Regions from separate parts of the Paenibacillus sp. G34 genome, predicted to be linked through region 1. Evidence: riboswitches for the same ligand, from Rfam matches in the RefSeq annotation. Region 1 holds a riboswitch; each other region holds the start of a gene.
What was found. A riboswitch is a leader RNA that binds a small molecule or an ion and turns the genes downstream of it on or off. The one in region 1 is predicted to bind cobalamin.
Positions count from the first base shown of each region.

Region 2: another riboswitch for cobalamin. It lies ahead of AC1VYS_RS07280 (ABC transporter substrate-binding protein); the one in region 1 lies ahead of nikB (nickel ABC transporter permease).
Region 3: another riboswitch for cobalamin. It lies ahead of cobJ (precorrin-3B C(17)-methyltransferase); the one in region 1 lies ahead of nikB (nickel ABC transporter permease).

Region 1 is NZ_CM166469.1:287,732-297,706, reverse strand. Features, by position in the region: gene AC1VYS_RS01350 (type 1 glutamine amidotransferase domain-containing protein) at 32-715, shown strand; gene AC1VYS_RS01345 (RNA polymerase sigma factor) at 1,045-1,581, shown strand; gene AC1VYS_RS01340 (DUF4179 domain-containing protein) at 1,565-2,692, shown strand; gene udk (uridine kinase) at 2,884-3,516, shown strand; gene csaA (chaperone CsaA) at 3,692-4,021, shown strand; gene AC1VYS_RS01325 (ATP-binding cassette domain-containing protein) at 4,050-4,871, opposite strand; gene AC1VYS_RS01320 (ABC transporter ATP-binding protein) at 4,861-5,679, opposite strand; gene AC1VYS_RS01315 (ABC transporter substrate-binding protein) at 5,679-7,280, opposite strand; gene nikC (nickel transporter permease) at 7,299-8,129, opposite strand; gene nikB (nickel ABC transporter permease) at 8,136-9,074, opposite strand; cobalamin riboswitch at 9,258-9,452, opposite strand; gene AC1VYS_RS01300 (AraC family transcriptional regulator) at 9,558-9,975, opposite strand, start outside.
Region 2 is NZ_CM166469.1:1,644,357-1,654,331, forward strand. Features, by position in the region: gene AC1VYS_RS07250 (Cof-type HAD-IIB family hydrolase) at 1-634, opposite strand, end outside; gene lplA (lipoate--protein ligase) at 1,082-2,086, opposite strand; gene cobD (threonine-phosphate decarboxylase CobD) at 2,348-3,538, shown strand; gene AC1VYS_RS07265 (adenosylcobinamide amidohydrolase) at 3,535-4,332, shown strand; gene cbiB (adenosylcobinamide-phosphate synthase CbiB) at 4,370-5,347, shown strand; gene AC1VYS_RS07275 (histidine phosphatase family protein) at 5,341-6,147, shown strand; adenosylcobalamin (AdoCbl) riboswitch at 6,334-6,482, shown strand; gene AC1VYS_RS07280 (ABC transporter substrate-binding protein) at 6,854-7,849, shown strand; gene AC1VYS_RS07285 (FecCD family ABC transporter permease) at 7,846-8,892, shown strand; gene AC1VYS_RS07290 (ABC transporter ATP-binding protein) at 8,889-9,701, shown strand; gene cobT (nicotinate-nucleotide--dimethylbenzimidazole phosphoribosyltransferase) at 9,748-9,975, shown strand, end outside.
Region 3 is NZ_CM166469.1:5,873,693-5,883,667, reverse strand. Features, by position in the region: gene AC1VYS_RS26580 (GerAB/ArcD/ProY family transporter) at 1-654, shown strand, start outside; gene AC1VYS_RS26575 (uroporphyrinogen-III synthase) at 786-1,616, shown strand; cobalamin riboswitch at 1,898-2,086, shown strand; gene cobJ (precorrin-3B C(17)-methyltransferase) at 2,463-4,397, shown strand; gene AC1VYS_RS26565 (sirohydrochlorin chelatase) at 4,714-6,018, shown strand; gene cobK (precorrin-6A reductase) at 6,015-6,785, shown strand; gene AC1VYS_RS26555 (precorrin-8X methylmutase) at 6,867-7,514, shown strand; gene AC1VYS_RS26550 (cobalt-precorrin-5B (C(1))-methyltransferase) at 9,309-9,975, shown strand, end outside.

The sequences.
Region 1 (9,975 bases):
AATAACAAGCATGTACAGGAGGGTTTTTACGATGAAAAAAATATTAGTTGTTTTGACCAATGTCGATAAATATGCAACCAAGGATGAACCTACAGGTCTGTGGCTGAGTGAAGCTACTCACTTCATCGAAGAGTTCGACCATAATGAGAATGTACAGGTTGATCTGGTCAGCCCGAACGGAGGCAACGTGCCACTTGATCCGAAAAGTCTGGGCGATTCTCTGGATGCCAGCACCAAAGCTTATTACGAGAACGAATCCTTCATGAACAAATTGAAAAACACATTGAAACCGAGCGAAGTAAGCGCAAGCGACTACGATGCAATCTACTTCACAGGTGGACACGGTACAATGTGGGATTTCCCGGACAATGCCGAACTTCAAGCGCTATCACGTGATATCTATGAAAAAGGTGGCGTGGTATCCGGCGTGTGCCACGGGGTTACTGCCCTGCTGAATGTGAAGCTGTCCAATGGCTTGCTTCTGATTAACGATAAAAAAGTGTCTGGCTTCACGAACGAGGAAGAGGAACTGGCACAACAAACAAAGTATGTTCCTTTCTTGCTGGAGGATGCCCTGCGCGAACGTGCTTCCGAGTATGTTAAATCTTCTCCATACACTTCCTATGTGACAACAGATGGACGTGTGGTTACGGGACAAAACCCGCAATCCAGCAAAGCCGTAGCCGAAAGCGTTAAAGAATTGCTTGGTCTGTAAGATACCTCAGCTCCCCCATGAGCTTTTATATATATGAACAATGAAATATCTGAATAATAAAAAGCACGTATCCGTCATCATTTGACAGGTACGTGCTTTTTATTGTTCCTTATGTTTCCCCAGAATTCACAGACACCGCTTCCTCTATCCTTCTACTAGCTTGCATGAAGGGCACCTGTTGCCTTTGAGCGTCTAACAGACTAGAACTTTTTTCATTCACAAAAATAAATGTGACCATCTGCCCCACCCGGCAGTCTAATCTATGTAAAACCGGCCAAGAGATGTATCTCTAACATGATATAAACCCGTTACGAAAGGAGCTGTTAACTATGGATTCACCCGATCTCATCACACAGGCTATCCAGGGAGATCGTGAAGCTTTCATCAGGCTGATCCGAGAGATCGAAAATTCCCTATACAATACCGCCATATCCATGCTGCGCAAAGAAGAGGATGCAGCGGACGCGATTCAGGACACGATCCTGAAAGCCTACAAATCCATGCATACCCTTCGAGAACCGCAGTATTTCAAAACCTGGATGTTCCGTATTCTCATCAATGAATGCAATACCTTGTTATCCCGCCGCGCTCTCTCCACTTCTTACGCAGAAGTGCCCGCAGAACATCAAACACAATCAAGTCCATACGATGAGGTGGATATGCGAGAAGCAGTCGATCAATTGGAAGAAGCCAAACGCATTGTGATTGTACTTCACTACTTTGAAGACATGAGTCTGCGTCAAATTGCGGATACACTCGGCCTGTCTGAAAGTGCTGTGAAAATGAGACTGAACCGAGCAAGGAAAGATCTATACCAGAAATTCAAAAACTTTCGGGAGGTAAAATTACATGTCGAAACCGTTTAATCTCGATCAAAAGTTAAAAGAGCAAGCCAAGGAGCGTCCTGCCATGTCAGAAATCGTACGCAACCGCATTGATGCCACACTGGATTCCCTTCCGGAATCAGCTAGCCAAATGAATATAGAGTCGTTTCAGGCTCATCCATCTAAACGTGTTCATAAGCGACTACGCCGTACCGCAGGAGTCGCTGTCGCAGCAGGTGTGCTGAGTTTGACCGTATTTGCATCCGGTTTTGTCTCTCCAGCCATGGCTGACTCGTTGCGCAACATTCCACTGGTTGGCAGTCTCTTCAGCTCGATTGAAGCTGATTTGGGTCTGAGAACAGCAGGCAACGAAGGTTTGACTACACCAGTGAACAGCTCTTTCACTTATCAGGATGTGAAATTCAAAGTATTAGAAACGGTCTATGACGGCACACGTGCAGCGTTTCTCGTTCATATTACTGCACCTAATCTCAATCAGGGCATGTACGACAATGGCAAAGATATCGTAAAGCTGAGCAGTGGCGTTGAAAATGTGTTTTTCGATGTGAACGGTTCTCATCCAGATAGTGGTCTGTTCTATAGTTCAGCCGGGGCGAACGAGCCTGATACGTTGCTTTTTGAACAGGTCATTCCTGCAGATCACACAGGCGCCATCCCGGATCAGTTCGAAGCTAAAGTGAAGTTGAGGTTGCAAGGTATGGATCATGAGTTCGAATTGACCGTTCCGTTCACTAAATCTACAACGGACACTCATAACGTTCAGCCGAATAGCACGATAGAAAATGATCTGTACACGGTCAAGGTGAACAAAGCCGAGGTCACGCCTATTACCACTCGTCTAACTGCCTCCATCGCGTTAAAAGGGAAAGAAACATTAAGTAATAAAGAAGAGAAACAGCTGCGTGAAATCAGATTCGCTGTCTATGATGATCAAGGCCGACAATTGACTGCACTGAGCGGTGAAGGTATGTTTGCAGCAAAGCAGTTGAACTGGGAAAGCATCTACGCCACCACAGCCAAGGATGTGAAATACCTGGTTGTAAAGCCTTTTAAGGTTAGAGATGATTTTGCCGAAGAGGTCAAGGACGATCAATTCATTAAGGGAATGGAAATGAAAATCCAGCTGCCATAGTGAAAATGAGCTTCCTTCTTAAAGGCAAAACATGGTCTGTTCCTTAAGATGAAAAAGCTAGCGAGCTGTGGTACAATGAAGGAATTGTGTATTCGCAGACAGACATGCAGATCGCGCTTAAAAATAAAACATTTTGGGCACTCTTTATCGATTGATCATGCTGCCACTTTAGGGAGGTTTATGGAACAACCATGCTCATTATTGGTATCGCCGGAGGAACCGGCTCCGGCAAAACAACGGTAGCCCGCTCCGTTATTGAACGTCTGGGATCAGCCAAAGTTACATTCATATCTCAAGACAATTATTACAAAGACCAGTCAGACCTCACACCTGAGCAACGCAGACTGACAAATTACGATCACCCGTTTGCTTTTGATAACGATCTGTTGATCGAACATCTCACCCTGTTGAAAAAGGGCCAACCAGCGTTTGCTCCCGTGTATGACTTCACCATAGATAACCGCGCTGCAGGCGAAACGATTGAGCTTGCACCGAATCACATCATCATTGTCGAAGGATTACATGTGCTGATTGATGAACACCTTCGCACACTGCTGGATATCAAGGTATTTGTAGATACCGATTCCGATGTGCGCATTCTACGCAGAGTACTGCGTGACATGGAGGAGCGCGGACGCTCGATTCAATCCGTGTACAAACAATATCTCGAAACGGTAAAACCGATGCATGATGCGTTCATCGAACCGTCCAAAAAGTATGCGGATATCATCATCCCTGAGGGCGGGCATAATGAAGTAGGGATTCAGATGCTGTCCATTCTTACCGAGAAATATCTGACGGGAGAAAACTGGAACAGATCATAATCAAAGTTGCATAACTCCTATTGGAAACTCCTTCACTAGTATCTATAGGGAGAATTCCTATAGAGAATCACGACAGAAATCCAGGTTACGATACAGCGTAATCTGGATTTTTAGTTTGTTATGACGCATTCTTCCTTTATACTGAATGTCACAGTTCGTTGAAGGGAGTTTACTTATGGCTACTTTTGAAGAGTTTATGCAACATGACATCCGAGTGGGTACCGTGGTGGATGCCGAACCTTTCCTGAAGGCTCGTGTTCCCGCGATTAAGATGAAAATTGACTTTGGCCCGCTCGGTGTAAAGAGTTCGAGTGCTCAGATCACCCACCGTTACACGCCCGAGATGATGATTGGCAAACAGGTCGTTGCTGTCGTGAATTTTCCACCTCGGCGGATTGCCGGTTTCGTGTCTGAGGTACTTGTACTGGGCGGTGTTCCCGGCGAAGGCGATGTCGTTTTAATCTCTCCGGATCAACCTTTACCGAACGGAACGCCAATTGCCTGATCGTCAGGCTCTACGATTTTTTCAAAGGTTACTCCACACGCTCCCGCATCTGTATATCACCCTTCAACTCTCTAAGCGACAGAGTGGAGGAGATCAGACTTCGGGTATATGAATGATTCGCCGCACTGGTCAGCTTGGAACTGTCCACTACCTCCACCACTTTCCCTTGATGCATGACTGCAATACGGTCACTGACTTGCTGTACCACCGCGAGATCATGTGATATGAATATGGAGGAAACACCTGTCTCCCTACGCAGTTCCATGAGCAGATCCAAAATCTGCTGCTGGATGGACACATCAAGGGCAGAGGTAGCTTCGTCAAATAGAATGATCTCAGGCCGTACGCCAATCGCACGAGCAATGACGGCTCGCTGCTGCTGACCGCCACTTAATTCATGCGGATATTTATCTGCATCCAAAGCAGTCAAACCAACTCGTTCCAGCAACCTGCGTGTTTCCTGGACAGCCTGCTGGCCCTGCATCATTTTATAATTCAACAGAGGCTCACCGATAAACATACCCACCTTCATGCGTGGGTTAAAAACCGCGGCAGGCTCCTGAAAGACCATCTGAATCTGCTTGCGCATCTGACGCAGCTTCTCGCCTTTCAGACGGGTGATCTGCTGCTGACGGTACCACACCTCTCCTGAAGTCACCTGTTCCAGATGAGTTACACACTTGGCCAGAGAGCTTTTGCCACTTCCGCTCTGCCCGACAATCCCCAAACACTCACCCGGATATAAATCCAGATCTACATTCTGCAGAGCTTGGACTGCCTGCCGCCCTTTCAACTCATAGGTTTTACATACGTCACTCAGTTTCAGAATGGGTGATCTGTCATTGATCATGCATGCTCCCCTCCAGTTCAGGTACAGCCTCCAAAAGTTTGCGGGTATACGCATGGTCAGGATTCGAGATGACACGCAGCGTATCTCCCAGTTCCACCAATCTGCTATCTAACATCACACCGATGCGGTCAGCCATATGAGCAGCAACAGCCATATTGTGCGTCACCAGGATCATACCTGTTCCCTTGTCGGCACAAAGCTTGCTGAATTGGCTCATTACTTCATTTTGGGTCGTAACATCCAGCGCACTTGTCGGCTCATCCGCCAGCAGCAGTTCCGGCTCCAGCGCAGCAGCCATCGCAATCGCTGTCCGCTGCTTCATCCCCCCGCTAAGCTGGGAAGCATACGAATGCAAGACTCGTTCAGGATCATCCAGCTCCATACGGGCAAGTGTGCGGACGGCCAATCCCCAGGCCTCTTTCCGGGACATGGGAAAATGGGTACGAATCGCCTCCACATACTGACTCCCGATAGTTCGAATCGGATTCAGATAGGAACCGCTGTCCTGAAATACCATCGCGATTCGTTTGCCGCGCATCCCCCGCCAATTCTGCTGTGAGTCCCGTAGCAATACCCGATCCCGGAAAGTAATCTCTCCACCGGTGTATTGTCCACCTACAGGCAGCAGTCCCAGTAAAGCCCGGATAAGGGTAGACTTCCCGCTGCCACTTTCACCTACAATGCCAATAATCTCTCCCTGTCTCATGGAAAAGGATATATCCTGCAAGGAAGGAATCCCTTCCTTGTAACTCACAGACAGGTCCTTCACCTCAAGCCAAGGTGTTGTTTCTTCACGCAGCTGCATCATCACTGCTCAACCTTGATATTGCGATCAAGAAGATAGAAATCAATCGGGTACATTGTGGCGCCCTTCACATTACTTTTGCTGACAATATTAATGGGTGTGTACGTCAAAAACATATAAGCCGCATCGTCCAGAATCATCTGCTGCGCTTCTGCTGCCAGAGCATACCTTTTCTCCACATCGAACTCCGAGTGAAGACGCTCGATCAGCTGATCTAACTTCGGATTGCTGTATCCGCCAACATTCCACTCCGCTCCCGTTTTGAAATAAAAGTCCAGAATATACTGCGGATCACCCGTGATCCCTGTGTTAATGCTCGTCAGAGCAAGGTCATAATTCCCGCTCTTCTGATGGTCGGTGAGGTCCTCATACGAAGTTAGCTCCAGACCAACACCAATCTCCTTAAGCTGGGACTGCATCGCAGCAGCCACAATGGAATCCGACTCGTATGCTGAGTTTAGAATGAGTTGCAACGATAGCTTTTTCCCGTCTTTGTCCCGAATGCCATCTCCATCTGAATCCTTGTATCCGGCCTCATCCAGCAATTGTTTTGCTTTCTCAGGTTCGTAATCGTATCCTTTGATTTTGTCATATCCAAAAGGCAAAGCAGAGGTAAATGGCCCTTTGGCTGCTTGTCCACCAACCAGTGTATTCGCGTACATTTCGCGGTCAATTCCGTAAGATATAGCACGGCGAACCTTTACATCGCTTAGCAGTGAATGGGTCGTGTTAAACCACACAAACTGCGTACGGAGGCTCGGAATTTCATCAATCGTATATTGTGTTTTATCCTGAAAAAGAGGCATCTGGCTGCGTCCCACATTACTCGCTACATCAATTTCCCCTGATTGCAGTGCCAGCGCCCGTGTATTATCATCCTTGATGTATTTCAGTGTCATTGTATCCAGATCAGCCGCGCCACCCCAGTATTTATCGTACTTTTTCACCTGAATCTCCTGGTCGGGCGTATATCCTGTAACCATGAACGGCCCGGTAGCGATGGGCTCACTCTTGAATTTTGATGTGTCTGCACTCGTATCCACGATAATAAACAGCGGCTCTGCAATATTGCCTAGCAGTGAGGCATCTAGCTGTGTTGTTTTGATCGTCAGATCCTGCCCCTTGGCAGTCATTGACGCAATTGGCAGTGTGGATTGACCTCTCTCATTCAGCGAGATGGAGCGTTCGATTGATTTTTTTACCGCATCCGCAGTCACGGGATTGCCATTATGGAACGTTACCCCGGCCCGAATATGAAAATGCCATGTTGTATCATCGATCCGATCCCACTTATCGGCAAGTTTGGGGACGATCTTCATCTGCTCATCAAACTGAATCAACGTCTCTCCAATAGCCGCGCGCGTCAGCGTCCAGCCGTTCCATTCCTCCGCAGGATCAAGGCTACTCCCCAGCCAGAACAAGGCCACATTCAGATGTGATTTCTTGCCCTCACCAGCCGCACCACTCGCATCCACCCCTGCCTTTTTCCCCGTAGCATCGGATGATGAAGGTGTTGAATTTTTGTCGTTACCACAGGCCGCGAGCAACAGAATAGTCATCATTGATATGATAGCCAGTAGCCATGTTTTTTGAAACTTACCCATACTTCCCATTCCCCTCAGTTACACTGTATTTTTCTTGGGATCAAGCACATCTCGCAGACTATCCCCCAGCAAATTAAAAATGATAACCGTGCTAAATATCGCAAGCCCCGGATAGATTAACAGCCAAGGCGCAGTCTGCAGATATCTTCTACCTTCATTTAACATCGCTCCCCACTCGGGATCAGGCGGCTGTGCACCAAGTCCGAGAAAGGACAGTCCCGAAATCGACAACATCATGCCGCCCACGTCCATCATCGCCATGACGATCAAGGGTGGCAACATATTCGGCAGAATCGTTCTACTAATGATCTGGATTTTACGCGCACCGCTGAACGCGGCGGCAGTGACGAACTCTTTTTGCTGAAGAGAAATGACCAGGCTTCGGGCCATCCGTGCATACTTTGCCCACCAGACAACTGACAGTGCGACCACCGTGTTAAATAACCCCGGCCCTAACATGCCTACTACGGCAATAGCAAAAATCAAACCCGGAAATGCCATCAACGTATCGCACAGCCGCATCAGCAGCGTATCCACCAGCCCTCGCAGAAAACCTGCGACGACACCAACCGCTACGCCTAAGCTGAAAACAATCCCGATCATCATAAATGTAAGCAGCAGAGAGGTGCGTGCTCCATATAAAAGTCGGGACAGGACACATCGCCCAAGCTGATCCGTACCGAGTGGATATTCGGGGCTGGATGGCTGCAACACTTTGGCAAAATTCGTAGCAAGTGGATCGTGAGGCGCCAGAAGCGGCGCAATCAGAGCCAGAACGATCCAGCCTGTGGTCAGGGATAGCAAGAGAATAAATAGACGACGTTGTGTCAGATATGCTCGAATCTTCATCACCATCTACACATCCACATCCAGTTGAATGCGCGGATCGCGAAGATGTGTCCAGAGATCCACGATCAGATTCAGGGTGACATAGATGACTGCCATCCAGATTACATAACCCTGTATCAGGGGGTAATCGCGGGTGAAAATGGCATCCACCGCCATCTGTCCTACTCCCGGCCATACGAATAAACTCTCCACAATTGCTGCTCCGCCAAGTAGTGCTCCTGTTGTCATGCCTAGCAAGGTCACAATTGGCAACAGTGAATTGGGCAAAATATGTCGCCAAATAATCATTGATTCCTTCACACCTCTTGCTCTTGCACCCACTACGTAATTCTGGCTTGTCTCCTCCAGCATGACCGCACGAATCTGCCGGCTGTATTGGGCGATCAATGGAATCGCGAGTGTCGCAGCAGGCAGGATCAGGCTGTTCCAGCCGGAACTACCCATGACCGGCAGCAGCTTCAGCTGCACACCAAATACCAGCATCAGCAACATCCCCAGCCAGAAGCTCGGCATGGATAGACCGGCAAACGAAAACAGGCGAATCACATAATCCAGCCATTGATTCCGGCGTACAGCCGAAAGAACTCCGAGCGGAAAGGAAATCAAAATCACCAGAAGCATTGCGCTCCCGGTTAACTTGAGCGTTGCTGGAAGGCGGGCCATTAACACATCCAGCACTGGACGGTCATATTTATACGACGTACCAAAGTCTCCAGTGACTACTTGTCCCAGCCATGTGCCATACCGAACCAGAAATGGCTTGTCCAGCCCAAGCTCTGACCTCACCTGTCTGACCAGTTCATCCGAAGGTGTGACTCCGGTAGACATCAGCATCAGTCTGGCGGGATCTCCAGGAGACAGATACGTTAATAGAAATGTCAGGAAGGTGATTCCAAACAGAACGGCGACCAGTTGTAATAACCGTTTAACGATATATCTGCCCAATAATAAAACGCCCTTCCCGGTTTAATGCGCGTGTACGCCTTCATTTTCATTCCATTCAATACAAGCCAATTCAATCCAAAAAAGCGCCCTTCTCCGTTTCACGGGATAAGGACGCCTTAAATAAACAGATTTTCAGAAAAAATCATGCTCTTTAAACACCTTCCTATCTCCCGTAGGGTACTGCTGTGTTTGTCCAACCTGGCAGGTCTCCTGGCTCCAGTATCATTGCCATAACAGCTCCTTCCCGGTCTTCGTAAGACCAGTGGATATGCTGCCTGACTCCTCTGTTACAGTGGCGGGACCGCGCCGGCATCACACCGGACTTCCCTTTTAAGCTTCTACCCCAGCGGGTAGAGCACCAAGTTCCACGTATTCAATTCACTAAAATTTGGTATCTGTTACACTTCTGTATCAGTATAGCGGCATACGGAATAATGTTCAAAACTTTTCTTTCAAAATTTAAAATCATGATTGCGGCTAATCTCACACTCGCGAGCCCTTGGGTGACACCCCCGTCACACGTTTGAACATTTTGGAAAAGAGCAGCGGGTCGGTGTATCCAACGGAGTGGGCTACTTCACTCACAGACAGCATCGGGTTACGAAGCAACTCCGCTGCACGATTCATGCGATACTCCAGGAAAAAGGCTTGCAGTGACTTGCCGTATCGCTCTTTGAACAACCCCGATAAATACGTTCGATCCAGTCCTACCGCCTGTGCGATATCCAGAATGGAAGTACGCTGGCTATACCGGTTCTCCATAAACTGCACAGCCTGCCGAATATAAGTCTCTTTCGTCGAAAGGAGCGGATTTTCTTCTTCTTTGATCGGTGAGGATGCGATTAATGCCGCCATAAGTCGGTATAACAGACTTTGATGTAGCACATCCCCTCCTGCAACA
Region 2 (9,975 bases), 1.4 Mb from region 1:
CGATACACTCACTAAGCTGATGACCGAAATGGTCAGCGAGGAACGTTAGAGCATGGCCCTTGGTACCTTCTTTGTGCATAATTTCGAGGAAATACGGCTTGGATTTGGTAATGTGCACTTCAGGTCCGAGCAACTCGCGCAGCTCTTCAGCTACTTGATCCAAGTAATCTGGCTCGTCGATGATGAGCAGTTTTGGTGTTGGTTGTTCGATGACTTTGATGAAGTCGGACTCGATGTAATATTGCGTACCGTTTAGTTTGGCATAGTCGAGCAGTTTTTGGTTTTCTTCACGAGCGTACAGCTTGTCGTCGATGTACGTTTGTAGGTGCAGATTTTTCTCCAGGCAGTAGTCGAACAATTTACGTGAAGCCTCTTGCGGCACATAGCGCTCATAGAGTACTTTTTCATCCAGCAAGTTTTTCACCAAAGCACCTTGATAGGTAATAATAGGCACGTTCAGCTTGGTTTGGCGTGCAAGTGCTTGTGCGGAAGCGTAAGCGCGTCCTGTCGCGAGGGTTACTACTACTCCATGTGCAACGGCTTGTTCCAACGCTGTTTGCGTAGCGGGTGTAACTTCCTTGTTGTCATTGATGAGGGTATCGTCGATGTCGATAGCAATGAGTTTGTAAGTCATGTGATGTTTCTCTCCTTTTTTATCTGTTTCTATTTCATTGAACGAAATAAATAGATTACACAAGTCACTACAAATGCAGATTCATCTTATGATCGCTCTAATCATCACTGGATTTTTATTAGTGCTTATTTATAAAAGTTGAACTACCGATGATTTACACGGACACTCCAAAGACAGAATAACCTTACGATCGCTGTTATCCCCAGATTTTTTTTTGAATCCCTTTTATTAAGGGAGAAAATCCGGTGATAAAGGCGAACGCTTCGCTTCTCCAGGTTTGTTCTGTCTTCTCCGTTATTGTGTAAATGAGTGATTCAACTTAATAGATGGTAAAAATCCGGACGCGAGCACTTCGCTTCTTCATATGAATTCCGTCTTTTCCGTTAAATGTGTAATCAAAAATGCGTTCAAACAATCTATACCCATCTAAATGTCGTATTTCCTTATTTACTCTTCCAGGAAAACAAGACCGATAAAGTCTTCCAGCTCCAGGTTGCCGAAGTAATGCTTCACATCCAGACCTTCCAGTGCAGAGCGCACCTCAGTCTCGTCATAACGCTTGCCGCGTAACATGTCTTCGATATCTGCCACATCGCCAACCCCGAAGAAATCGCCGAAGATTTTGATATCTTCGATGCGTCCATCTTTGATGTTCATGCGCAGGTCGATAATGCCCACTGGAAATTTGCGAGTATGCTTCACATTGCTTTCCGGTGACAGTCCATAGTTCCAGTCCCAGTTGTTATAACGCTCCGCCGAGATTTCTTTAATCTTATCCCAGTCCTTCTCGGTCAGCTTGTACTGAGGAACGTCCTGCGGCTCCATACGGAAAATATGACGTAGTAACTCATCACGGAACTCTTCTATCGTCAGATTGGTGTCAATCAGATCACGAATGTTGGCAACACGGCTGCGTACCGATTTGGTGCTTTTGGATTTGAATTTCTCCGGATTCACATTCAAGGATGCCTGAACATGCTCCAGATTCAGATCAAACATTAGCGTGCCGTGACTGAACATGCGACCACGGGTAGCAAATTGGGCATTGCCCGAAATTTTCTTTTCGCCGACTTGCAGATCATTGCGCCCAGTCAACTCGGCATTGACGCCAAGCTCGTGCAAGGCTTCAACCACAGGCTGGGTGAATTTGCGGAAGTTATGGAAGGATTGACCGTCATCCGCCGTAATGAAACTGAAGTTCAGGTTTCCTAGATCGTGATATACCGCACCGCCACCGGAAAGACGACGTACCACTTGCACACCGTTGTCCTGAACGTACTCGATATTAATCTCTTCAATCGTGTTTTGATGCTTACCGATAATGATCGACGGACGGTTGATGTAAAACAATAGATAGCTATCATCTTCCATCGGCAGATGCTTCAGAATATACTCCTCAATCGCAAGGTTTACAGAAGGATCTGTAATGCCCTGATTATCTACAAACAGCATGGTCATTCCTCCATTAATGTATGTGAGAGGCGCGAAGCCCCTTATGTAGTGATGCTTGTACCCATGAATCAGAAAACCGAAGCTCCTGAAATTCCTCTTCTATTGTAAACGAATTGTTGTTGGGACACAAAGAAAAGACGTACATGCCCTTTATTTTGATATAACTCTTTACAGCAGATGAATTCACAAGGAATACAGGATTGACCCATCCCACACATGCCATCCATAATAAAAAGAACATACAGAGAGGATGACGGAAGAATGACCGGTTATATCGAAGTGTTCGGACATGGTGGGGATGTGGAGACAGCGGCTTCGCGGTTTGGAGGCCACGCTGCAGTTTTTCTGGATTACAGCGCCAATATCAACCCTTTGGGACCGCCCAGAGAGGTTCTGGAAGCATTGCAGCAAGGTTTGCATTCGGTGCTTCGTTATCCTGATCCGGGTCATCGGGGATTCAAAGCACTCCTGAGCGAACGTCTGGGAGTAACACAAGAGCAAATTTCCGTAGGCAATGGCGCGGCTGAAAGTATGGCATTGATTCTGCTGGCACTTGCTCCGCGCAAGGTTGGAACAGTGGAGCCAGGTTTCTCGGAATATCGCGCTTTGGCACGGCAATTCGGTGCGGAGGTCATGCATACTACAGGTCGGGTAGAGCTGAATTGGCAGGCAAGACCCGAAGATATCGAACAGTTAATGGAAAGGGTGGACTTGCTTTTTCTCGGACAGCCGAACAATCCCAATGGTGTGCAGTATCCGGTGGAGGTGCTCCACAGGTTAGCTCGTAAAGCCGAAGAAAATGATACAGTGCTCGTTATTGATGAAGCCTTTATCGATTTTATTCCAGCTTCTCGGCGACAGTCTCTTGCTCCGGATTTGGATAAGTACTCGCATGTGATCATCATTCGTTCGATGACTAAGTTTTATGCGATTCCAGGACTGCGGCTTGGTTACGCCATGGGCAACGCAAGATACATACAGGCGATGACGGAGAAACAGGTGACCTGGAGCGTCAACGGACTGGCACTTATCGCAGGAGAAGCGTGTCTTCGCAGCGGTGAACGTTTCGAACAGGAAACGATATCGCAAATTACACGTGAGCGTGTGCGATTGCATACAGTACTGGAGGCTTTTAGATTTAGCGTGACGCCAGGGGAGGCTAATTTTATTCTGGCGCGTGTGCCAGAGCCTTGGACGGCAGCTTCTATGCAGGCGGCATTGGGACAGCGAGGCATACTCATTCGTAGCTGTGCGATGTATCCGGGGCTAGATGCAGGACATGTACGCTTTGCGGTTAAAGGCGCTGAAGCCAACGACAAGTTGCTTGATGTGCTCGGAAGTGTGCTTGAACGAAGCGAGGATCAGGAAGCTGATCTGGCATCTGCCGAACAGGAGAGCCGGCAGGATCATACGCAACATACCGAAAAAATAAAGGGAGGGAAGCGGTTGTGACACTCCCGTTTTATAACTATTTTACAGATGAAAAAAGAGACGAGAATATCTATTTATCCTCTTCCTGGCCGGGTCTACGCATATTTGCTCATGAACGGCATGTTAAAGCACGGAGTCCGCAACCTTCTCTAGCACTTTCCAGCGCAGTATACGGCGGTGGTATGCTCGAATTAAATCGCGTATTTAACATCTATGTGGACAAACACTACCGGTGTGATGATCCGCCCCGTGATATCGCAGAGGCGCTGTATGAATGGCAAGAGCAAGCTGATCAGTGTGCGGGATTGCTAACTGCCGTCAGATTGGAGCATACCTCCATTCAGGAGTATACGAGTTCGGAGTTCGGACTGTTGTGCTGTACGACTGCAGGCGTATCCAATGCAGCACGGGCAGGTTCCGAGAGAACCGTGTTTGATGTCCATGGGGAAAAACAAAATAGAACTCCATATATTCCTGGCACAATTAATATCATGCTGTGGTTTAATGGACAGATGACCTCAGGGGCAATGGTCAATGCGGTTCAGACAGCGGTAGAGGCGAAAGCCGCAGCGCTTGCCGATGCAGGTGTTGCCGATTCGGAGAACGGACTTCCGGCCACCGGTACAACAACCGATGCGATTGTGCTCGCTGTACGTCAGACTACGGCAGATGATAGCCAGCTGATTCACACCTACGCGGGCACAGCAACAGCTTTGGGTGCGGCCATCGGCAGACTGGTTTATGACACGGTGACAGAAAGCCTTCAGGCCGGATTGCAATGGAAAGAAAGGAACGGGCACAGTAATGACATTTGAATTGGAGCATCTATGGACATCGTCGTTCTGGATCAGCATGTCTGGAGCTTGGATCATTATTCTTGCATACATATTAGACCGATGCATCGGAGACCCGCGCTGGATTCCGCATCCCGTTATCGGTATGGGGAAAGGCATCTCGGCACTGGAGCGTGTTATTCGGGCACGTGTGAGCACCGATGCAGGTCTGAAAAGAGCCGGAATTTTATTCCCGATCTTGATTGCAGGAGGTTCTTTTGCTGTTACTTGGGGGCTTCTCATTCTGCTGGGTCTGATTCATCCGATCTTAGCGGCTGTAGCCGAAGTTGTTCTGATTGCCACAACGATTGCTTCCAAAGGTCTGCGTGATGCAGGCGTGGAAGTTTACCGCCACTTGAAACAGCAGGACTGGCCTGCTGCACGGCGTTCACTCGGTATGATTGTTGGACGGGATACGGCACATCTGGACGAGCCTGAGGTCGTTCGGGGAACGGTGGAGACGGTGGCGGAAAATATTGTGGATGCCATTGTGTCGCCACTATTTTATGCGCTCATTGGCGGTGCTCCGCTTGCCATGGCCTACCGAGCCGTTAATACGCTTGATTCCATGGTTGGATATAAAAATGATAAATATCTGCATCTCGGCTGGGCCTCCGCTCGGCTGGATGATTGGGCGAACTGGATTCCCGCTCGCTTGACCGCTCTGCTGTTAATTGTAGGCGCATGGGTGCTAAAACTGGATGCCAAAGGTGCAGCGCGTATGGTTGCCCGGGATGCGAGGTTACATCCCAGTCCGAATAGCGGTTTTCCCGAGTCGGCAGTCGCTGGAGCGCTAGGCATCAGGCTCGGCGGGCATAACGTGTATCACGGCGTAGCTTCATTTCGCGCTTATATGGGTGAGGCTACACGGCCGATGGAGGCGGAGGATATTGTGCGAACGACCCGGTTGATGTTCTGGTCAGCGGGCGCTTTTGTGGGCCTTTGTTTCTTAGCATCCTTGGGAGTGTTTTTAGTAGGGGGGATGCTGTTGTGGTAATTAAAGAAGGGCAGGAGCAAGCTGAATCAAACTATTGTGAATCAGAACAGAATGGACCAGAGCAACGTGAATTAGAGCAGCATAGATCTAAGCAGTCTGCGGCGAAGCGAAGCATTGTACTGATCCGTCATGGGACAACATTGTGGAATGTGGAAAAAAAATATCTGGGGCATACCGACATGGGTCTGTTGCCTGCTGCACAAGAAGAGCTGGCTTCGCTGCGTAAGCAGTGTCACAACCTTAGATGGGACACGGTATATTGCAGTGACCTGCTTCGTTGTCGACAGACGCTGGCACACATTACACCGCAGATGATTGAACAGGCGAGTTTTGATCCGCGCCTGAGGGAGAATGATTTTGGGCTATGGGAGGGTCTGACATACGAGCAACTGAAGAATAATCCGTTGTATCGAAACTGGATCGATCATCCACAGGAAGTTACACCGCCTGATGGAGAAGATTGGCAAGCATTTACGGGACGGATCGATTCTTTTCTGCATGATCATATTTGGTTCGAAGCACCTGTTTCGCTACCTCTAAATGAGGTGGGTAAGTCTACTCCTGAAGCATCAGAAAAAACTTCCCGGGAGACTTCAGATACAATGTCATACAATAATTCACACAGGACACTTATTGTGACCCATGGCGGAGTCATCCGTTATATGTTATCCAGGCTCATCCCTGGTTTAGGGTTCTGGGATACACATGTAATCCCCGGACAAGCCATTCAGGTTCATATGGAAAAACAGGGAGAAAACTGGCGTGGCAGACAAGTGGATTTTCCGTTCTTCGGGTTGTAAGGTGGTGCAATATACCCTATAATCACAACAGAAGTGTGACTCGGACGGACATATTTGGTGTGATAGGCTGAGAGGCCTGAACTGACGTGATTCGTGCGAAGAGCACTGCGACTATGTTTGATCTGAATTAATCATCTTTAACGACCAAGGGTCCCGCGTGCTAAGCCAATGTTCATGATGAACAAGGACAAGCCATGATACGCACAAGGGTAAAATGGGGAAGCTGGTGCAAATCCGGCACGGTCCCGCCACTGTGAAACAGGAGTCATCCTGTAAGTCAGATTACCAGCCCTGGACGTACAAGCCGATGTTCCTTCGAGGAAAGGACAACGTTTCGGGCTATTTCTGTGCGCATGAACAGCTACCTTGCTGCACATGTACAGATAGCCGTATGCGAGACGTGATCCCTATTCCTTGTTTAAGGATAAGGGATTTTTCTTATTGCACACGATGTAGTGGAGTCATTTTATACACGTATGACGGAGAGTGCAGAACCAATTTGGAGAAACGAAGTGCTCGCCTGAAAGCTTTCTGAAAGAAAGCTACATCGAAAGCATATGCTTATCACCGGATTTTCCTTTAAATAAGGGAATCAAAAAAATCTGGGGGTAACAGCGATCGGAAAATGGTACTGCAATCGGAGTGGCCACGTGTATACAACAAAAGCAACAACAATAGTACAGATAGAGAAGGGGAGTTTAAATCAATGATTAAGAACTGGAAAGCACTCACATCACTGTTGAGCGCAGCAATGCTGGCACTGGCGCTGGCTGGATGCGGTAATGCCGCAACAAAAGAAGGAGCGGGTAATTCACAGCAACCTGCACAGGAGCAATCTCAGGAACAAACGCAAGCGGATCTGAAAACTCAATACCCACTGACCGTTACAGATGCAACGGGTGAGTCTTTCACTTTTGAAAAAGCACCAACCAAAATCGTCTCGGTATCTCCAGCTGAAACGGAGTCGCTGTTTGCCCTCGGACTGGATAATGAGATTATTGGCGTATCCGATTATGACGATTACCCGGAAGCGGCAACAACAAAAGCAAAAATGGGCGGTATTAACAAGCCGAATGAAGAATCCGTTATTGCAGCAGATGCGGATATCGTATTCGGAGGGATTTCATTGAGCGAGGATGCAGTGAAAAAGCTGCGTGATCTGGGTATTACCATTTTCAAAACGGATCCTAAATCCATCGACGATGTGATGAACAATATCGAAACCTTCGGTAAAATTACCGATCATCAAGAGCAGGCACAGAAGCTGATTACACAGATGAAGCAGGATGTAACAGATGTAACCGAAGCGGTAAAAGCCGTAAAACCGGAAGATAAGAAAAAAGTATACATCGAGTTCTCCCCAGGCTGGACGGTAGGTAAAGGTGAGTTCATGAACGAACTGATCAACGTAGCCGGGGGCATTAATGTTGCTGCCGACAAAGAGGGCTGGTATCAGATTAACGAAGAAAATGTTATTGCCTCCAACCCGGATGTCATTCTGTATACAAATGATGTTGTCGACGAAAATTCCAAAACGCTGGATCAGATTATCAAAGCACGTAGCGGCTGGGATCAAATTACGGCGATGAAAAACAATGCTGTGATTGGACTGGATGCCAACTTGCTCAGCCGTCCGGGCCCACGTATAACTCAAGGGTTGAAAGATGTTGCCAAAGCGATCTATCCTGACCTGTTCAAATGAGCAGAAAGCTGATCCTGTTCGGAACGATGGGCATGGCGCTGCTGGTGCTTACCGTGCTCATCTGCACGGGCATCGGTTCAGTGGCATTGCCCATCCGGGACATCGTTGGTATTCTCCTTCACAAAATGCCATGGGTGGGCGACTGGATTACACCTGATTGGAGCAAGGCTGCCGAACAGATTATCTGGAAAGTGCGCTTCCCGCGTGTCTTACTTGCGATGCTCGTAGGTGCTTCACTAGCAATTGCAGGGGCGGGCTTTCAAGGTGTGCTACGCAATCCTCTGGCTGATCCATTCACACTGGGGGTTTCCTCTGGTGCTTCGGTGGGGGCGGCATTCCTGATATTCTTTGGTTTGCAGTACGCTATAATTGGTATTTGGACACTGCCGCTGGTTGCTTTTTTGACTGGTGTAGTCACGTTATGGTTTGTGCTGTCTCTGGCTCGTGAAGGGCGGAAAATACCAACACACAGCCTCATTCTGGCAGGTGTGGTCATGCAAAGTTTCTTGGGGGCGGTCGTTTCCTTCCTATCGACCATGTCGAAGCAGACAATCAATGAAATTATATACTGGACGATGGGAAGTCTGGCACTACGCGGGTGGTCGTATACGACCATCCTTTTCCCGTATTTTCTGCTTGGACTAATTTTTCTATGGAGCCGGGCGCGTTCGCTGAATGTCTTGGCACTGGGTGAACGTCAGGCAGCCCATATCGGTGTTGGTGTGGACAGGCTCAAGTTATCTGTGCTGGCTGTAGGCACATTGCTAACGGCAGGAGCTGTTTCGGTTTCGGGAGTCATCGGATTTGTTGGTTTGGTTATTCCGCATATTTTACGCTTGCTGGTGGGGCCGGATTATCGCTTGCTGATACCTTTGTCTGCGATTGGTGGTGCGATTTTTATGGTATGGGCAGACACCATAGCTCGCTCCTTGCTGGCACCGACTGAGATACCGCTAGGTGTCGTGACTGCTTTTGTCGGTGCGCCGTTCTTCGCTTACCTGTTGCATCGGAATAAAAAGCTGAGGAAAGGGATGATGCCGTGAGTGCCGAGAAAGATTATGCCGCCGCTGCTCTAGTATCTGTTGTCCAGGCGGGCAAAACATACGGTGATCATCATGCCCTTCATCCTACAGATTGGCAGATCACAGAAGGAGATTGGTGGGGTGTCGTTGGCCCCAATGGAAGCGGCAAGTCCACACTACTCCAGCTTATAGCAGGAACGGAATCGTTAAGTGAAGGCCAGATCCGCATTGCTGGTCGTGATATCGGATCTTACAGCCGTAAGGATCTGTCTCGGATGATCGCGGTTTTGCAGCAGGATGGCTTGCCCGCGATCTCCTATCCTGTTCGGGATGTCGTCGAGATGGGACGTTACCCTTACCAAAACTGGCTAGGTCGTGAATCGGGAGAGGGAGCCCATGTGGTGGACAGGGTGCTTGAAGAATTGGGACTCACGGAACTTGCAGACCGACCGCTGGATTCCCTAAGCGGTGGACAACGGCAACGAGTAGCCCTGGCCAAGGTGATGGCACAGGAACCGCGTCTGCTTCTACTGGATGAACCAACAACGTTTCTCGATATTAAATATCAGTTGCAATTTATGGAATTATTAGCTGCATGGCAAAAGAAGAGCAACATTACGATTGTAGCAGTGCTACATGATCTTAATTTGGCTGCATTGTTCTGTAATCGTATTATGGCTTTACGGGAAGGTAAGGTAGTCGGAGAAGGGACACCTCACAGCTTGATGACGGGAGAGCAGATTCAAGAGATCTTTCGCGTTAAACCTGCGATGGTATCCCATCCGGATCATGCTGTTCCTCAACTGTTGCTGCGGCGGGACATGGATTAAACGAGAGGAAGAGAGCCTCTATTTTGATGAAGGAAGTGCTGGTTGAATGAAGACAGAAGAACAGAAGTTGGAGCAAGTATTAAATAAGATTGTTGCTCCTGACCCAACCATTGCTGCGGAAACGTCTGCTCATGTGGATATACTCACAAAGCCACCGGGTAGTCTCGGCAAATTGGAAGACCTTGTGATTCGATTGGCAGGGATGACAGGGCAGGCACGTCCGCGTTTTGATCGCAGGGCTGTGATCGTAATGGCTGCGGATCACGGCGTAGTG
Region 3 (9,975 bases), 880 kb from region 1:
GGCAACATCGTCACGGGACTGCTTATGATGGTTATTGTAATAGAAACGATCACCTCCATCGGTGTACCCATTGCTTCAAGACTTGTATATCCATCGTATGAGCTGGCAAGACAGTTGCAGATTAGTGACTTTCTGGATCGATTCGATCTGGCGCTTGCCGCGGCAACCTTGCCGTGTATCATAACCAAGATTGCATTTGACCTGTATTTTGTGTGCTGGGGGTTGAAACGCATGATTCCCAGAGTGTCTGGTAAAGTACTGACCGGACCCATTGCGTTGCTGGGTTTTGTATGTGCGTTCTGGTTTTTCCGCAATGCAATTCAGCTGAATCGATTTACACGGGAATGGACATGGGTTGCGATTGTATTTGAGGTGCTGTTTCCAATCGTATTCTTTCTATTTGTTCGTCCGCGCAAAAAGGAGGCTGGGCATGCCCCGAACTCGGAATCGGGAGAACGGGCATCCAGAGGCAAACAGCAGGAAGGGGAACAGAAGCAGGAGCAGGCATCTGGTGAATCAGATCAATCTGAAGGGAAATCAGAAGGGAAATCAGAAGGCAAGTCTGAAGAGAAGTCTGGTGATAAGTCAGCGGAAAAGTCTATGGAGAAAAAAGGTAAACCATCACATGGCGGCGGTAATCTACAGCCTTCCTGATGCAAACCATAAAAAATCGTTATAGCTAAAGAGGCCGGAAAGCAAGCAGACATGGTTTCCCTCCGCAGAAGTACCCTGTATACTGTAGTCAGATTGATGAACTTTCGGCTTCTTAAACGGGGGGAACATGGATGGCTCAACATTTGGCAGGGGTACGTGTGGCATTAACCGGACCGAGAAAGTCCAAAGAGATGTCTCTTTTGGTAGAGAAAATGGGAGGAATCCCGCTTGTGCGTCCTGCACAAGGCACGGTATTTTTGGATGACCGTAACATTCGAGATGGACTGGTCTCCTGGATTTCCGATCCGCCGGATTGGGCAGTGTTTACGACGGGTATGGGACTGGATGCTTTGTTCGACATGGCTGAGGACATGGATGTAGCCGGACAACTTCGGAATGTATTGGCTGAATCGTGTATTGCAGCCCGAGGATACAAAACGGTGAATGCACTCAAGAAACTGAAGCTGACTCCATTGGTACGAGATGATGATGGTAGTACGGACGGTTTGATTCGGGAATTTGGCTCGCATGATCTGGCAGGCAAAAAAGTGATGTTACAGTTGCATGGGGAAACGGCTCCCAAACTGGTTCGCTGGTTCGAAGAACAAGGAGCTGTTGTGCGGCAGGTATTGCCGTATCGTCACGTGCCGCCGGAAGAGGCAGAACTGGAGCAACTGCTAAATGAAATCATTCAACATAAGCTGGAGGCTGTGGCTTTTACAAGCGGGCCGCAGGTTAGGTTTTTGACGGAATATGCAACTTCCCAAGGCAAGCTGCAGCAGATGCTGACGGCTTTCAAAGAAGGTGTAGTCCCAGCCTCGGTTGGTAAAGTTACGGCGAATGCCATGCGTGAGGAAGGTATCGAAGCGCTGGTTGTGCCGGAAGAGGAGAAGATGGGAGCGCTCATCGTTGAACTGGGACGTTATTTTGCCGCGAATCCGGTGGGTGTCCGGGAAGATTAATAAAGAGAGCATGCACAGGGCAAGAGATAATTAGATGTTCGGAGTAAGGCCTCAGTATGAATATTGAAAGATCGCGAGATAGCGGTATGAAGAATCGCAGACGCAATTCGTATACAGGGGAGTATTAAGTTTAGAAGAAATTACATCAGTTATATGGATGGATATATAAAGGTTCTGATCCGTTTGCGGATCGGAGCCTTTTTTCATTTTTATCCAAAATTAATGTTTAGGACAATCTGGAGAAGCGTGGACATTATTTCCTGACCGATGGTATGATGAAGACAATATGAAAGCAGCAAGGTGCTCTTGCATAAAGCAAGAGGTAACAGGGAATCGGGTGCAAGTCCCGAGCGGTCCCGCCACTGTAATGGTGAAGCGTTTTCCATGTAAGTCACTCGGTATACCGGGGAAGACAGGAAAGAACGCTAATGATCCAGAGCCAGGAGACCTACCTTGCGTGTGTCACCAAACCCTTCGCGGAAAGGAGTGGTGTACGATAAGTTCGGGAGAGGGACAAACCGTGGTTTGTTCCGTGAGGCTCTATATGGGCTGTTATGGCTGCGTGTATTTCCTTATTTTGGGGAGTTGCAGGCCTGGTTTCCTGAGTGTAAGTACATGCGCATCTCATCCGTGATTAGGATGGGATTTTTTTGTTTTTTCGGACAGGAACGAAGTTGCGAGTTAAGTAGAAGAAATGATGTGTTACAGGGCAATAAGGTGAAAGAGGCATACTGTATTGCAAAAACTTTGGATCGTCGTTAAGAAGAAACTTTCTTGAAGTGGACCTTTTAGATAAACAAGGTTGGGGCATTAATCGTGTTACAAGTGGAGTGAGGGGGAAAAGGGATGCAAAAGCAAGGCAAGTTGCTGATCATCGGTTTCGGTCCAGGTGCGATGGAGCACATAACGAAACGGGCACTGGATGCATTGCAGGAAAGCGAGGTCATCATTGGATATAACACCTATGTGGATCTGATCCGGCCTTTGTTGAATGGACAAGCCATTGTGCGTACAGGCATGACGGAGGAAGTCAGCCGGGCACAGGAAGCGGTTAGACAAGCGGAAGCGGGCCACATCGTTGCCGTAATCTCCAGTGGGGATGCCGGGGTGTATGGCATGGCAGGGCTTGTGTACGAAGTGCTCATTGAGCAAGGCTGGAAGCCGGATACTGGCGTAGCTGTCGAGGTTATTCCTGGTGTGTCGGCTATTCAATCGTGTGCGTCCTTGCTTGGTGCGCCTGTCATGCACGATGCGTGTACGATTAGCCTTAGCGATCATCTGACACCATGGGAAACGATTATTCGGCGTGTTGAGGCAGCGGCTTCGGCCGATTTTGTGATTGCTCTGTATAATCCCCGCAGTGGACGACGGACACGCCAGATTGTAGAAACGCAAGAGATGTTGCTTCGTTACCGTGATCCGAAGACACCGGTTGGCTTGGTCAAAAGTGCATATCGGGAGCGCCAGGACGTGGTCATGACAACGCTGGAAGATATGCTGAATCACGATATCGGCATGTTAACTACCGTGATCATCGGCAATTCCTCGACCATGATGTACGAAGGACTCATGGTCACCCCGCGCGGATATCAGCGGAAATATACGCTGAACTCCGCGGAACAGCCGCTCAGACCCCATGAGCGGCTGCGCACCGAAGCCGAGCCATGGTCGCTCGGCGCACAAGAAGCCCGCGCTGCCGCCTCCGGCGAGGCAGCGGGCGATAGCGCGGCCCGCGATGCGCAGGCCGCGCCAACGGCGGAGCCAGCCCTGCGCGGCGCCAGCGCCGGAGCGGGCACGGCTCCGCAAGGGCAGCCGCCCGCAAGCGCATGGGCGGCGACCCCGCCTGCGGCAAGCCCGGCGCGCGGTGCTGGCACCGCCGTGCTTGCCGCAGAGCGGCCCGCGTCCGCGGCGGCGGATGCCGCACCGCGCGCTGCCGCTGTGGCGCCACGCGCTGGCGCAGCCGAGCTCGCAGCCGAGGCGTTGACGCGGCTCGCGGCAGGCGGTGCGCTCGCCGGCGAAGCGGCAAGCCGCTGGCTGGACGCTGCGGCGTCAGGCCCGGCAGCCGCAGGCGCGCAGGGCGCGAGCAGCGCTACGGCGCTTGGCACCGCTGCTGTGCCCGTGCCGGGGCGCAAGGCGCCGCTCTTTGAGATCGGCGTATCGCCCGGCGTGGGCAACAAAAAGTTCACCGCCGCTCAGATGGCCCTGCTGGCGCAGTGCGCAAGCGAGGATGGCGAACTTGAGTATACGCCAGAGCACCAGATCATTCTGAGAGTGCCGACGTTTGAGCCGGATGCGCTGGTGGACGAGTTACGTGCAGCGAACTTTATCGTGGTGCCAATTGGGGATGTCATCAAGGTCAAAGCCTGTGACTTCTGTAACCTGGAGAAAGACGATGCGGTGCCGATGGCTAACCATTTGCAGGACGTCATCGGTGGATTATCCGCTCCGAAGGAGACGAGCGTAGCATTAAACGGCTGCGGTATGGCTTGTTACGGGGCGGTGCTGGAGGATATCGGTATCGTTTATCGCAAAGGCGGTTACGATCTGTTCCTGGGTGGCAAAAAGTTTGGCCGCAATGCACATCCGGCTCAGCCTGTGGCGGAGGGCATTCCAGGAGATCAGATTGGCGGTATCGTAGAACGCATTGTAGCGGAGTACAAGGAAAAAGGCCATCCGAACGAACGTTTCCACAAGTTTTTCAAACGGGTTGGCGTCATTCAAGGCTTCCGCCATGTGGATGCGCCAGTGACCGTTGAAGTTAATCCGGTATGCGGTGACTAGGACGTGGGATTGCCGGGCCGAGCAACTTGAAGACGATGAAAACAACATGATGTTGCAGTCATCGAATCAATGAGAATGAGAATAAGGCAATGATATATTTTTGAGCCAAAAATGATGACGCGGCAGTCATAACTGCGGTAGAACATGTAAAACAACTCGGCTGAAGCCCAGCTGATTGTGATAGATATTAACATTCAAAGCGGGACTCATTACAGCATTAGATATAGATTAAACTTTTCTTCCTTGGAACCGAGTGGGGAGCCTTACGAATATGAGAAATCCGATCTGCGGATCGGACAGAGGAGGAAATACGAAGATGGATGCAATTTTGTTGGTGGGACACGGGAGCCGTGATCCCGAGGGGAACCGCGAGTTAAAGGAGTTTGCACGTGAGGTCGCTGAGCAAGCACCGGAGAACACACTGGTGGAAACCTGTTTTCTGGAATTAACCAGACCAAGTATTGCGGATGGGGTTACTGCTTGTGTAGATCGAGGCGCGACACGAGTCGTACTCGTACCGATTATTTTATTTGCTGCGGGTCATGCCAAGATTGATATTCCGAATGCCATTGACCGTGCCAAAGCGCGTTATCCGCAGGTGCAGTTTATATATGGCCGTCCAATTGGTGTGCATGAAAAAGTCGTGCAAATCATGCAAACCCGTCTGCAAGAAGCACAGCCTGTGCGGATTGCATCTGAAATCGAAGGTGGAACAGATACAGCAGTTGCAGTGGCCGCTCCGCCTGCTACGGTGACTGTAACGGATGAGGAGACAGCCGTGCTTGTACTGGGACGGGGAAGCAGTGACCCGGATGCCAACAGTGACTTTTTCAAAATGACCCGTATGCTGTGGGAGAAGTTGCCGTACAGATGGGCAGAAAGCAGCTTTATCGGCGTAACCCAGCCTTCTTTCCCGGATGGATTGGAACGTTGTCTCTTGCTTGGTGCGAAAAAAATTATCATCATGCCGTATTTCCTCTTTACCGGAGTGCTGATTAAACGCATTGATGAGATGACGGCTGAATTTGCAGCCGCACATCCCGACATTCAAGTCGAAATCGGTGGTTATTTTGGCTTCCATCCGAAGCTCGTAGAACTGGTACTGGAACGTGCTCACGAGGGATTATACGGTCGTGTGACAGCCAACTGTGACAACTGCCAATTCCGACTTGAAGCGGCCAAACACCATCATCACCATCACGACCACGATCATGATCACGACGACCATCACCACCACCATGACCATGACCACAGTCACGATCACCATCATCATGACCACAGCAGTAATCATCTTCATGACCATCACCATGATGATCATAGTCACAGTCATGGACACGATCATCATCACGCAGATCAACATGTCCACAGTCATGATGAGCATACACATCACGACCATGATCATAGTCACGACCACTCCAAGCATACTGTTGTCGACCATGAAGCTACGCTTGATTTCCATCATGACCATGATGAAGAATTGCATCATTCGCATCACGAACATGTAGGAAACCAGAACAGCCAGAAGCATGACCAAGCAGGGATAACAGAAAATGTACAACAACACGCATCCTCCGCTCAAGCACAGGTGGCAGCAACTTCCGAGCAGGTGAAGCGTTCATGATTTTCATGTTGTGTGGTACAAGTGATGCACGCGAACTAGCGGTTCGGATCCAGCAGCAAGGCCATGAAGTGCTGACCTCCGTTGTGACCGAAAGTGCAGCCCAAAGTCTGACCGAAGCCGGTTTACCTGTGCGGACAGGGCGATTGACAATAGAGGCAATGGTGCAGCTGATTCGTGAAAAAAATACCCCTGTCCTTGTGGATGCAAGCCATCCTTTTGCCGAAGAAGCCCATGCGAATGCCATGGAAGCCGCGAAACAAGCGGGCATCCCATACATTCGTTACGAACGAACCGGGCTTGCTTATGATGACCATGAACTATTGCATGTCTTGTCATCTTATGATGAAGCAGCACTCAAGGCCAAAGAGCTGAAAGGCTCCGTCATGCTGACGACAGGCAGCAAAACCTTACAGATCTTCACCAAGCACCTGCTCGGTGATCCGGATATAAGACTTGTTGCACGCATGCTCCCCCGTCTCGACAATATGGAGAAATGCGGTGAGCTGGGCGTAGAGCAACGCAATATTATTGCGATGCAGGGGCCTTTTTCGAGAGAAATGAATGAGGCACTTTACAAGCACTATGCAACAACGGTGATGGTCACCAAGGAAAGCGGTAAAACCGGAGCCGTGGACGAGAAAATCCAGTCTGCACTGGAGCTGGGCATTCATGTTGTGCTGATCTCACGTCCAGAGGCGGAGTTTGGAACCGTATTTGATCATTTTGATGGTGTACTGGACGAGCTGAAAGGGATTTTGGGGCAGTAATCTGCCCGATAGGCTTAATTTGAATAGTGCAACTTTGAACGGCTTGATTGTAAATATCGAAAGAAGAATGGAGTGATTCGGGTGGATTTTAAAACAGAGTTTAAACCGCTGACCGTGCAACCTCAGGAAATTGAAGGTAAGAGCTTTGAGATGATTACGGAGGAACTGGGTGAGCACCCGTTTACCGATGAGCAATATCCGGTTGTGCAGCGTGTCATTCACGCTTCGGCTGATTTTGAACTGGGCCGCAGTATGGTGTTTCACCCGGATGCGATCCAGGCAGGAATTGCGGCGCTACGTGCAGGTCAGTCAGTCATTGCCGATGTGCAGATGATTCAGGCGGGTGTGAGCAAGGATCGTATTCGCGGTTTTGGTGGCGATGTGCATGTACATATTTCCGACCCAGATGTGATGGAGGAGGCGAAACGTCTCAACACCACTCGTGCCATCATCTCAACGCGCAAAGCAACCCAAATGTATGAAGGCGGAATCTACGCCATTGGTAATGCGCCCACCGCGCTGCTTGAGCTGATTCGTCTTGTAAAAGAGGGTCAGGCTAAGCCAGGGCTCATTATCGGCATGCCGGTAGGTTTTGTATCCGCTGCCGAGTCGAAGGACGAGCTGCGCAAGCTGGACATTCCTTTTATCACTAACATCGGTCGCAAAGGCGGCAGCACAATCGTCGTGGCAGCACTTAACGCAATCTCGTTGATGGCTGTAAAGGCATAGAGCGGCGGGAGTACTAAGGCGATTTGCCTCGCTCGACCAGTGAGGTCAAACGAAATCTAACTGATCTGATTAAGTCTGCTTAACCAAGGCCGTGCTGCGTCCTAATAAGAACTGGAAGAGTCTTCACTGAGGACTATGTCCGAATCTGTTAAAGTCCAGCAATTTCTAACGATCACCAGGAAGCTTATTTTGCGTAAAATCCCTCTTTTGAAATTCTAACGATCCTGAGGAACGCTATTTCACTGAAAATCATTCGAAAATGGCTAAAATGCCATCTTTTTGGAGAAATAGCGTCTCCTGAGATCGTTAGAATCCCAGCGAGGGCAAATTGGTCCAAATAACGTTATCTGTGATCGTTAGAGCTTAGCCGTGAGTGAAGTGGGTGTTATGTGAATGAGATGCTTAGCATGCAAGCCACCAGAGATTGGAATTCCTCTTCAGCAATTTCTAACGATCACCAGGAAGCTTATTTTGTGTAAAATCCCTTTTTTGAAATTCTAACGATCCTGAGGAACGCTATTTCACTGAAAACCATTCGAAAATGGCTAAAATGCCATCTTTTTGGAGAAATAGCGTCTCCTGAGATCGTTAGAATCCCAGCGAGGGCAAATTAGTCCAAATAACGTTATCTGTGATCGTTAGAGCTTAGCCGTGAGTAAAGTGGGTGTTAAGTGAATGAGATGCTTAGCATGCAAGCCACCAGAGATTGGAATTCCGCTTCAGCAACTTCTAACGATCACCAGCGACCTTATTTTGCGTAAAATCAGCCTCTTGAAATTCTAACGATCCTGAGGAACGCTATTTCACTGAAAACCATTCGAAAATGGCTAAAATGCCATCTTTTTGGAGCAATAGCGTCTCCTGAGATCGTTAGAATCCCAGCGAGGGCAAATTAGTCCAAATAACGTTATCTGTGATCGTTAGCGCTTAGCCGTAAGTGTAGTGGGAGTTAAGTGAATGAGATGGTTAGCATGCAAGCCACCAGAGATTGGGATTCCGCTTCAGCAATTTCTAACGATCACCAGGAAGCTTATTTTGCGTAAAATCAGCCTCTTGAAATTCTAACGATCCAGAGGAACGCTATTTCACTGAAAACCATTCGAAAATGGCTAAAATGCCATCTTTTTGGAGAAATAGCGTCTCCTGAGATCGTTAGAATTCCAGCGAGGGCAAATTAGTCCAAATAACGTTATCTGTGATCGTTAGCGCTTAGTCGTGAGTGAAGTGGGCGTTAAGTAAATGAGATGGTTAGCATGCAAGCCACCAGAGATTGGGATTCCGCTTCAGCAACTTCTAACGATCACCAGGAAGCTTATTTTGCGTAAAATCAGCCCCTTGAAATTCTAACGATCCTGAGGAACGCTATTTCACTGAAAACCATTCGAAAATGGCTAGAATGCCATCTTTTTGGAGCAATAGCGTCTCCTGAGATCGTTAGAATCCCAGCGAGGGCAAATTAGTCCAAATAACGTTATCTGTGATCGTTAGAGCTTAGCCGTGAGTGAAGTGGGTGTTAAGTAAAATGAGATGGTTAGGTGCGATCGCCAGTGAGTGTAAGTCTAGTCGAGCAACGTCTAGTAACCTCTAACGATCAACAATGGTTAGTGTACATTTATTAGCGTCTCAGTTGTTGAGTACGACTAAAAATCGATTAACTAATAATCGATTAACTAACAATTCATACAAGACTAAAAAGCAAACAGCAACCAGCAATAAGCGACAGTAAACATCAACCAACAGTAAACATAATCACACCAACTAGCGAGCAATTAGAAGGACGGGAGGTTCAAAGCCATGGAAAAGAAACGCATGAAAAGCGGAGAAGCACCGGACCCGGATAAACCGATGCGTTCCGGCTTTACGACCGGTGCGTGTGCGACAGCCGTTGCCAAAGGAGCGACGCAGCTCCTGTTAACGGGTCATATTCCTGCGCAAGCCGTGGTTTCCTTGCCCGCCGGCTTTGACCACTCGTTCGAGCTGATCGAGCAGGAGCTGATGACGGATGGTACAGCAACCTGTGCCACGATCAAGGATGCCGGGGATGACCCGGACGCCACACATTTGGCGAAAATCATTGCGCATGTGTCTTGGCGGGACGAGCCGGGGGTAGAGCTGGATGGCGGCATTGGTGTGGGGCGTGTTACGAAGCCAGGATTGCCCGTGCCTGTTGGGGAAGCGGCCATTAATCCCGTGCCGCGCCGCATGATTACCGAAGCGGTGACTCAGGTGCTTGCGGAACATGGCACCGCCAGAGGGGTACGAGTGGTCATCAGCGTGCCGGACGGCGAGGAGATCGCGAAGAAAACGCTCAATGCGCGGCTTGGCATTCTTGGCGGTATCTCCATTTTGGGCACACGCGGCGTGGTCGTTCCGTTCTCTACTTCGGCGTACAAAGCCAGTGTGGTGCAGGCGATTTCCGTTGCGCAGGCTTCCGGTTGCGAGCACATTGTGCTGACAACAG